DNA from 3 places in the Rhizobium sp. YJ-22 genome. Region 3 is predicted to be linked to each of the others. Evidence: predicted binding sites of a transcription regulator. Region 3 holds the regulator's gene; each other region holds the start of a gene.
The links. The regulator HrcA, encoded in region 3, represses chaperone genes, less so after heat shock. The targets are predictions, from matches to a motif close to GTTAGCACTCNCNNNNNGNGAGTGCTAAC.
Positions count from the first base shown of each region.

Region 1 (3,245 bases), 350 kb from region 3:
TCAAGGCAAGAAGATTTACCGCGCATGCCGAAAAGAACCGTCGTTTCAGAGCTGCGGCAGCGCCAGCCCGAGCGCGGCGGCAAGCCCCAGAACCCGCGCGACACCCCATCGCAGCCGCAAGAGCAGCACCGCCGAGAGCGCAGCCAGCCCCGCCGCCTTCCAGTCGACGCTCTGCCAGACCGGCCAGGGGAGTGCGGCCGGGCCGAATTCCAGCTTCTCCACGGCGCCAAACAGCACATGCAGCGCAAACCACAGAGACAGGTTGAGGATGACGCCGACCACCGCGGCGGTGATCGCCGACAGCGCCGCCGCCGCATATGCGTTGGCGCGAAGCCGCTCGACATAGGGCGCACCGATGAAGATCCACAGGAAACTCGGCACGAAGGTGGCCCAGGCCGTCAGCAACAGTCCGAGCGTCCCGGCCAGCACCGGATCGAGCCCGGAACCGCTGCGACCACCGGCGAGATAGCCGACGAAACAGAGGACCAGCACCAGCGGTCCCGGCGTGGTTTCGGCAAGCGCCAGGCCGTCGAGCATTTCGCCGGGCCGCAGCCAGCCGTAATGATCGACCGCCATCTGCGCCACATAGGCAAGCACCGCATAGGCGCCGCCGAAGGTGACCAGCGCCATCTTCGAGAAGAAGGAAAACAGGTCGGCAAAGGCCGGGGCATCCCCGGAGACGAGCAGCAGGAGGACCAGCGGCGCCTGCCAGATTGCGAGCCAGACGACCAGCGACAACAGCGTGCGCGTCATCGTTGGCGCCGGCCGCGCCTCGTTCAGTTCGTCGGTCACCACGGCGGTCTTCCGCGCGAAGACGAGGCCGATGAGCGCAGCAGCGAGAATGACGAGCGGAAACGGAATGCCGAAGACGAACAACGCCAGGAACGACACCGCCGCCAGCCCATGATGCAGCCGCCCTTTCAGCGCCCGGCGGCCGACCCGGAAAACCGCCTCGACGACAATGGCGAGCACCGCCGCCTTCAGCCCGAGAAACAGGCTCTGCAACCAGCCGGTCTCGTGATAGAGCCCATATGCGACCGAGAGCCCGAGCATGACCGCCAGCCCCGGCAGGATGAACAGCAGCCCCGCCGCCAGCCCGCCGCGCAAGCCATGCAGCAGCCAGCCGATATAGGTGGCGAGCTGCTGCGCTTCCGGTCCCGGCAGAAGCATGCAATAGTTCAACGCATGCAGAAACCGCTCTTCCGACATCCAGCGCCGCTCCTCGACGACGGCGCGGTGCATGAGCGAAATCTGCCCCGCCGGACCGCCGAAGCTGAGGCAGCCGATGTGGGCGAAAACCCGCAGCAATTGCCCGAAACTCGGGGCAGTCTCCGGCACCTGGATGTGAATATTTTGCGAATCGCGGCTCATGCCGCAGTCTTAACCAATTTTTCTGAAATTTTTTCGACGGCCCGTTCTTGACTCGCCAAGGAAGCGTCCTTACCTACGTCGCTGCTAGCACTCGCAAATGAGGAGTGCTAACAACCTTTCAGACGGACCTCTCACCGGTTCGTTCAGTCATTTGATCGAGGGATTAGACAATGACAGCCATCAACTTCCGCCCGCTGCACGACCGCGTCGTCGTTCGCCGCGTCGAATCCGAAGCCAAGACCAAGGGCGGCATCATCATTCCCGATACCGCCAAGGAAAAGCCGCAGGAAGGCGAAATCGTCGCCGTCGGCACCGGTACCCGTGACGACAAGGGCGCGCTCGTCGCTCTCGACGTCAAGGCCGGCGACCGCGTCCTGTTCGGCAAATGGTCGGGCACCGAAGTCAAGCTCAACGGCGAAGACCTTCTGATCATGAAGGAAGCCGACATCATGGGCATCATCGGCTGATCGCCGGTTTTATCCTTTCCCGACTTACGCAGACACCTCTTCAGGAGTTCTCACAATGGCAGCCAAAGAAGTCAAATTCGGCCGCGGCGCGCGCGAAAAGATGCTGCGCGGCGTCGATATCCTCGCCGATGCCGTCAAGGTAACGCTCGGCCCCAAGGGCCGCAACGTCGTGATCGACAAGTCCTTCGGCGCTCCGCGCATCACCAAGGACGGCGTTTCGGTCGCCAAGGAAATCGAACTGGACGACAAGTTCGAGAACATGGGCGCACAGCTCGTTCGTGAAGTCGCTTCCAAGACCAACGACATCGCCGGCGACGGCACCACGACCGCAACCGTTCTCGCCCAGGCGATCGTTCGCGAAGGCCACAAGGCCGTTGCCGCCGGCATGAACCCGATGGACCTGAAGCGCGGCATCGACCTCGCCGTCGGCGAAGTCGTCAAGGATCTCCAGGCCAAGGCCAAGAAGATCAACACTTCGGAAGAAGTCGCCCAGGTCGGCACGATCTCCGCAAACGGCGACAAGCAGGTCGGTCTCGACATTGCCGAAGCCATGCAGAAGGTCGGCAACGAAGGCGTCATCACGGTTGAAGAAGCCAAGACCGCCGAAACCGAACTCGAAGTCGTCGAAGGCATGCAGTTCGACCGCGGCTACCTCAGCCCCTACTTCGTCACCAATGCCGAGAAGATGGTCGCCGATCTCGACGACGCCTACATCCTCCTGCACGAAAAGAAGCTTTCGAACCTCCAGGCCATGCTGCCGGTTCTCGAAGCCGTCGTTCAGACCGGCAAGCCGCTGCTCATCATCGCTGAAGACGTCGAAGGCGAAGCCCTTGCAACGCTCGTCGTCAACAAGCTGCGTGGCGGCCTGAAGATCGCTGCCGTCAAGGCTCCGGGCTTCGGCGATCGCCGCAAGGCCATGCTCGAAGACATCGCCATCCTGACGGGCGGCACTGTCATCTCCGAAGACCTCGGCATCAAGCTCGAAAACGTCACGCTCGACATGCTCGGCCGTTCCAAGAAGGTTTCGATCTCCAAGGAAAACACGACGATCGTCGACGGCGCCGGCCAGAAGTCCGACATCGAAGGCCGCGTTGCCCAGATCAAGGCGCAGATCGAGGAAACCACCTCGGACTACGACCGCGAGAAGCTGCAGGAACGCCTTGCCAAGCTCGCCGGTGGCGTTGCCGTCATCCGCGTCGGCGGCTCGACGGAAGTCGAAGTCAAGGAAAAGAAGGACCGCATCGACGACGCGCTCAACGCGACGCGCGCTGCCGTTCAGGAAGGCATCGTCCCCGGCGGCGGCGTAGCGCTCCTGCGCTCCTCCACCAAGATCACCGCCAAGGGCGAGAACGACGACCAGGAAGCCGGCATCAACATCGTGCGCAAGGCTCTCCAGTCGCTGGTTCG
Region 1 is NZ_JARRIR010000001.1:342,074-345,318, forward strand. It holds gene chrA (chromate efflux transporter) at 46-1,371, opposite strand; gene groES (co-chaperone GroES) at 1,542-1,838, shown strand; gene groL (chaperonin GroEL) at 1,894-3,245, shown strand, end outside.
Region 1: the regulator HrcA is predicted to act here: its motif matches at 1,455-1,483, upstream of groES (co-chaperone GroES).

Region 2 (3,245 bases), on a different contig from region 3:
GGCGTGGCGAACTCTCGCCGATCGGTCATTTCCATATTGATGCCGTGGTCACGCGCCTTCTCGGCCATGACCTCACGCCATTGCCGGAAGGTGGCCGGAGTCGTCTCGATCCGGTCGCCCGATTCCGAACGCATAGTAACGATGGCATGGGCATGAACATGCGGCCGCTTGCCCCCCTCCCCTGCTTCTTTCGGATCGTTCTCCGGATCGTGCATAGCGAAAACGTAACGATGGCCCGCAAACTGCTGAGCCAGGAAGTCGCGAACAGCTCCTTCGAACGCGACAGCATCCGTGCCGGCACGGGCCGACATGATCACGTGCATCACGTCACGGCTCTTGCGGCTGTGCAGCTCATCCCGCCATTCCTTTTGCACCAGGTCGCCCGCAGCCTTGTCATCGGCAATCGAACGTCCCTGATCGTCTCGAACGTCGTTCCGCTGCGCGATCAAGTCTCGCAACTTGGCAGCGCCATATTCCACGCCATTGCCATAGCCTGTGAACGAGAAAGCTGCGGGGGCCTCTTTCGCAACGGCGCTGGCGTTGAAACGCTCCTGAACGATGGCGGCCGCCTTCGCGTCAGCCGTCAGCCGCTCGCCCTGCCCGCTGCGCAACACAACATAGCCTTCGACCTTCAGCGATCCGTCGTTTCGGGTTTCGACAGAGTAAGCGTAGCGTCGATCACCAAAGCCACTGCTGAGAATGTCCCGTACCTGCTCATGCGAGTTCGAGCCGCCGGAAACGCTCACCTCGACGCTAAACCCGCCGATATCGCGGCTCTCGGTCCTGTTTTGGAAAAGGTGATCCCAATCGCCACGGAGACGCGCCAGCTCCTCACGGCCACGCAACGTCTCGCCGTTCTCGTTCTCAACCTTCAGCTCCCCCCCTCTGGAAACATAGTTGAGCATCGAGCCGACGCGGGCGCCACCACCGTAGGAAGCCAGTTTGACAACTGCTGGCTGGCTCCCTTTGGCAACGCTCGCAAGACGAACGTCCATTGATCGCATAGCACCCGAACCGGCAGCCATCGTCCTCGAAGGCGATGACACATTGAATGCCGAAGTTCTCACCCCTCCCCTAGATCCCGACCCGCCTTTAGACATCCCAACCTGATGCTGCAGATTCTTCAGTCTCTTCTCAAGCTCTTCCTCGACAGCCCTCCCACGGCCGCCGAGCGTCATTTCGTGCAATAGCGCCGCGCGCCTTTGCTCCCATTCGCTTGTGAAAGTGCCGAAAAAGAACTCCACGGCCTACACCTCGCCTCGGCGCTCATGCCCGGCACGGCGCGAAAGTGTCCGCAGCTCACTCATTACAGCCGCCTGAATCCGCTGGACGTTGCCAAGGTTGATGTCCAGCTCTGAGGGATGGACACCCTTTCCTGCATTCAGGGAGCGGGCTACCTGATTCAAATTGATGCCGATCATCCGCATGTCTTCGAGCAACGCGGCCATGATCAACCTGTCTTCCGCAGTCAGAAGGGGTCGAACGCCAGCCCCCTCGAGGAGCAGCGAACGGAAAAAAGCAGACACACTCATACCGGCCGACTTTGCCGCTTCTTCGATTGCCGAATGCTCTGCATCGCTGACGCGGACGTTGATTAGACGCCCCTTGCGTTGCTTGGCTGTCGGCACTTCGATTGTGTCCTCGCTCATCAATCAACTCGGCCTTCCTGGAGCTTTGCGACCCTCATCGTGGGCTTGTCCCACGATCGTAATGCAAAATGTAAAACATTTTTGCGTATCCTGCCACCCATAACCAAAAGCACTACTCCATAATTTCAATCAAATTTCACCTCTCGACTGGCTCCGCTTCGCTTCGCACTCTTTCCGTTGGAACGCTCACCAGGGTTCACCGCCAAAACCGCTTCTGAAGGCCTTCGTCTGTCCCTCGTACTCAGGCGAAAGGGACGCTTCGCTCTTCGCCCTTGCGCCCTCCGTGCGAGCGCCAAAGACGGCCTCACGCGGCTCCGGGGTTCACCACTCGACCCAGACAGTTGTAAAAGCCACACGACCAACTCGTGTGGCTTTATTGATGTCTAACAGCGTGTGATCACACGCGCGTTTTGATCTTAACCCGCGTGTTTTCACATGGTAGGTTCTCTTCGATGTGAAGATCTTAACGACGATACTGATGTTCCGATCGAACACACGTCGGACCGCTAGGGGACGGGTTGAAGTCTTAGACAGGAAGTGGATCGTGAAATGGCAATTTGCATGTCGCTGGTAAGCGGCAAGGGTGGCGCGGGGAAGACGACCGCCGTAATCCTGATCGCCGGGGAATATGCGCTTCAAGGTAAGCAAGTGCTTTTGGTTGATGCAGACGGACGACAAAACCTGAATGAGTGGTGGTCCCGTTCAGAGGCGAAGGACAACAGGCCAGACGGCATTGAGCTTCGAACGGCGGTAACTAACGCATCACTTCAGCATATTCTGGAGAACGAAACCGCCGGGTTTGACGTCGTGTTGATAGACTCCCCTGGGCAAGACACCGTGCTACGGGACACGATCATCGCCGGCTCGGACATCGTTATGACCCCGATCCAGCCAAACCAAGACGAGATCCTTGCTGCCGGCCAGGCAGCAATGGACGTGGCTGACACCTGCGATCGTACCGGGCGAAACATTCCACATCTCAACTTCAGAACCCGGATCACTCTCCCCGGCCGCTCACTGGAAGCTTACCGCCTGATCCGCCCCTTCATCGCAAACCTGCAAGAGCAGGGATATGATTCACACCTCCTTGATACCGAGCTGTATGAGCGAAACCCCTATCGGGACATCAGACTGGGATATGGGACACTGCAAATGCTTGAGCTCAGCGACTCGGTCAGAAAGGCCCGGAGTGAGGTTATGGGCATGATGCAAGAAATTGAACGTTTCCTGACAAACGAGGAAAAGAGGGCGTAAGATGGCTAAAGGGACTTCCAGTATATCTGATTTTCCCGTTGCACCGCGACGGTCACGGGGGAATGTGCCCTATTCAATGTCGCAGCCGGCTATAGACAACGAAGCAGAAAACTTGGTGGCCAGCGATCATCCAGACCAGGTTGCTATCGAAGAAGCTCCCGCGAAGGTCCCTGACGTTCAAGTGCCACAACGGTCGAGCTTGATTCTGCCATCACCGGAAGCTCGCCGGGAGAGAGCGACGAGCAGATCGTTAGAGCGTGAGGCATCCAGAATACGACTGCAGGAGCTGAAGCAGAATAAAGCGCGGGAGAGCAAACACTTCGTCAACTGCCCCCTTGATTA
Region 2 is NZ_JARRIR010000022.1:2,033-5,277, forward strand. It holds gene P7F60_RS27945 (conjugal transfer protein TraA) at 1-1,244, opposite strand, end outside; gene P7F60_RS27950 (DUF6290 family protein) at 1,248-1,649, opposite strand; gene P7F60_RS27955 (ParA family protein) at 2,199-2,903, shown strand; gene P7F60_RS27960 (hypothetical protein) at 2,980-3,245, shown strand, end outside.
Region 2: the regulator HrcA is predicted to act here: its motif matches at 1,811-1,839, upstream of P7F60_RS27950 (DUF6290 family protein).

Region 3 (3,245 bases):
TCATCGTGTCACGTCCTCAGGCGATGGCCTGCTTCTGCAGCGTCACCAGCTCGCCGATGCCGGCGCGGGCAAGCTGCATCAGGCTTGCGAATTCCTGTTCGGAGAAAGGCTTGCCTTCGGCCGTGCCCTGGATCTCGACGATGCCGCCGGTGCCGGTCATGACGAAATTGGCGTCGGTCTCGGCGGCGCTGTCTTCGAGATAATCGAGATCGATCACCGGCTGGTTGGCGAAGATGCCGCAGGAGATCGCCGCGATGTGATCCTTGAGCACGCGCTCGACCTTGACCATGTTGCGGCTTTCCATCCACTTCAGGCAATCGTGAAGTGCCACCCAGCCGCCGGTGATCGAGGCGGTGCGGGTGCCGCCGTCGGCCTGCAGAACGTCGCAGTCAATGGTGATCTGGCGTTCGCCGAGCGCCTCGAGGTCGACGACGGCGCGCAGCGAGCGGCCGATCAGGCGCTGGATTTCCTGCGTGCGGCCGCCCTGCTTGCCGGTGGCGGCCTCGCGGCGGGTGCGCTCGCCAGTGGCGCGCGGCAGCATGCCGTATTCGGCGGTCACCCAGCCCTTGCCGCTGTTGCGCAGCCATGGCGGCGTCTTGTCCTCAAGGCTGGCGGTCACCAGCACATGTGTATCGCCGAACTTGACGAGGCAGGAACCCTCGGCATGTTTGGAAAAGCCGCGCTCGAAGGAAACCTTGCGCATCTGGTCTGTTTTTCTGCCTGAGGGCCGCATTCGAAACTCCTGCCGTTACATGACGCCTTCTAAGGCCGGCGGCCATGATTTGCAAAGGAAAAGGCGGTGGGACGCAAGACGCTTTCCCGCATATTCCCTTTTGATATCGGCCGCGACATGACTATATTTGCAGGGAACGCAACAATCGGGTGACCGCAGACCACGATGCCATTACGCAAGCCGCCTGGACAGGACGCGATTGCAGCGCTGGACGAGCGCTCCAGGGAAGTCTTTCGGCGGATCGTCGAGGGCTATATCGACAATGGCGAGCCGCTCGGCTCGCGCAACCTGTCGCGGCTGCTGCCGATGTCGCTGTCGCCAGCCTCGGTGCGCAACGTCATGGGCGATCTGGAAGAGCTCGGCCTTATCTATTCGCCGCATGTCAGCGCCGGCCGCCTGCCGACGCAGATGGGGCTGCGCTTTTTCGTCGATGCCTTCATGCAGGTCGGCGACCTCTCGGCCGAGGAGCGTCAGACGATGGAGCGCCAGATCGGGCTTCCGCAGCGCGACAAGCCGGTTGAAAGCCTGATGACCGAGGCGAGCCGGGTGCTGTCCGGCATGTCGCGCGGCGCCGGCCTGGTCATCACCGCGAAATCCGATCCGCTGCTCAAGCATGTCGAGTTTATCCGCTTGGAGCTGACCAAGGCGCTGGTCGTGCTGGTCGGCGAGCACGACCAGGTGGAAAACCGCATCATCGACCTGCCGGCCGGCATCACCTCGTCGCAGCTGACGGAGGCGGCGAATTTCCTCAATGCCCATATGATCGGCCATACGCTGCCGGAGCTGCGCGGCCAGTTGCAGAAGCTCAGGATCGCGGTGTCGAACGAGCTTGATGCGCTGTCGCAGGATCTGGTCGAGCGCGGGCTGGCGGTCTGGTCGGGCGGCAGCGACGAGGATATGCCGGCGCGGCTCATCGTGCGCGGCCGGGCAAACCTGCTCGAAGGGCTGGCCGGCGCCGAGGATGTCGACCGCCTGCGGCTGCTGTTCGACGACCTCGAAAAGAAGGACAGTCTGATCGAACTCCTGAACCTCGCCGAGACCGGCTCGGGCGTGCGTATCTTCATCGGCTCGGAAAACAAGCTGTTCTCGCTGTCGGGTTCGTCGCTGATCGTCGCGCCCTATCGCGACGAGGACGACCGCATCGTCGGCGCCGTGGGCGTCATCGGGCCGACACGGCTGAATTATGCGCGTATCGTGCCGATGGTCGATTATACCGCGCAGATCATGGGGCGGCTGTCGCGGCAGCGTCCCTAGAGCAGGTGGCGCAAAAGTGCGCGGTGGATTTGCGAGAACGACATGCGAATAACAAGCGCAAAGCGCGAAGAGCGAAGAGCGAATCCGAAAGATTGCGACGCGCTTTAGGGCGGAAAACCGGTTCGGCGTATCGCGAAAACGCTCCGACCCTTGATTTTTTCCCTTCGAACCTCGATATCGGGCTCAAAATTCAATCATCGATCTGGAGATACATCATGACCGACGAGAACACGACGAGCGGAGCCGAAGCTGCGGACAAAGCCGCTGCCGAGACCGCGGCCGTAAACGAGGCGGACGTCGCCGCCGTCGATCCGGTGGAAACACTCAAGGCCGAGAACGCCGACCTGCGTGACAAGTTCCTGCGTCTTGCCGCCGAGATGGACAATCTGCGCCGCCGCACCGAGCGCGACGTCAAGGACGCCAAGGCCTATGCCGTCACCGGTTTTGCGCGCGATATGCTGGCGGTTTCCGACAACCTGCGCCGCGCGCTGGATTCGGTCACCGCGGAGCAGCGCGCCGGCGCCGAAGCCGGTCTCACCGCGCTGATCGAAGGCGTGGAAATGACCGAACGCCTGATGCTGTCGACGCTGGAGCGCCACGGCGTGCGCCAGATCGATGCCGAAGGCCAGAAGTTCGATCCCAACTTCCATCAGGCGATGTTCGAGATCCCCAACCCCGCCGTGCCGAACAACACCGTCGTGCAGGTCGTGCAGGCCGGTTATTCGATCGGCGATCGCGTCCTGCGTCCGGCCATGGTCGGCGTCGCCAAGGGTGGCGCCAAGACGGAAGCCCCAGCCGAGAACGAAAAGGACGTCTGATCGCGTCCTGAATGTCCAGAAACGAAAAAAGCGCTTTCACGGTCTCCGCGAAAGCGCTTTTTCTTTGGGAGTTGTTGGCGACAACGCCTCAGGCGGCGTTGGAGGCTTCTTCCTGGTTCAGGAAGGCATAGATGGCCGAGGCGGAATCGGTCGCGCGCAGCTTGCTGACCAGATCCTGGTCGCGCAGCACGCGGGCGATGCGCGACAGCGCCTTGAGATGGTCGGCGCCGGCGCCTTCGGGCGCCAGAAGCAGGAAAACGAGATCGACCGGCTGGTCGTCCAGCGCTTCGAAATCGATCGGCGAATCGAGCCGCGCGAACAGGCCGGTGATGGCCGGCAGGCGCGCAAGCTTGCCATGCGGGATGGCGATGCCGTTGCCGACGCCGGTGGAGCCGAGCCGCTCGCGCTGGAGGATGACGTCGAAGATTTCCCGCTCCGGC
Region 3 is NZ_JARRIR010000001.1:691,135-694,379, reverse strand. It holds gene P7F60_RS03300 (VOC family protein) at 1-4, opposite strand, end outside; gene rph (ribonuclease PH) at 17-733, opposite strand; gene hrcA (heat-inducible transcriptional repressor HrcA) at 899-1,987, shown strand; gene grpE (nucleotide exchange factor GrpE) at 2,203-2,805, shown strand; gene ptsN (PTS IIA-like nitrogen regulatory protein PtsN) at 2,894-3,245, opposite strand, start outside.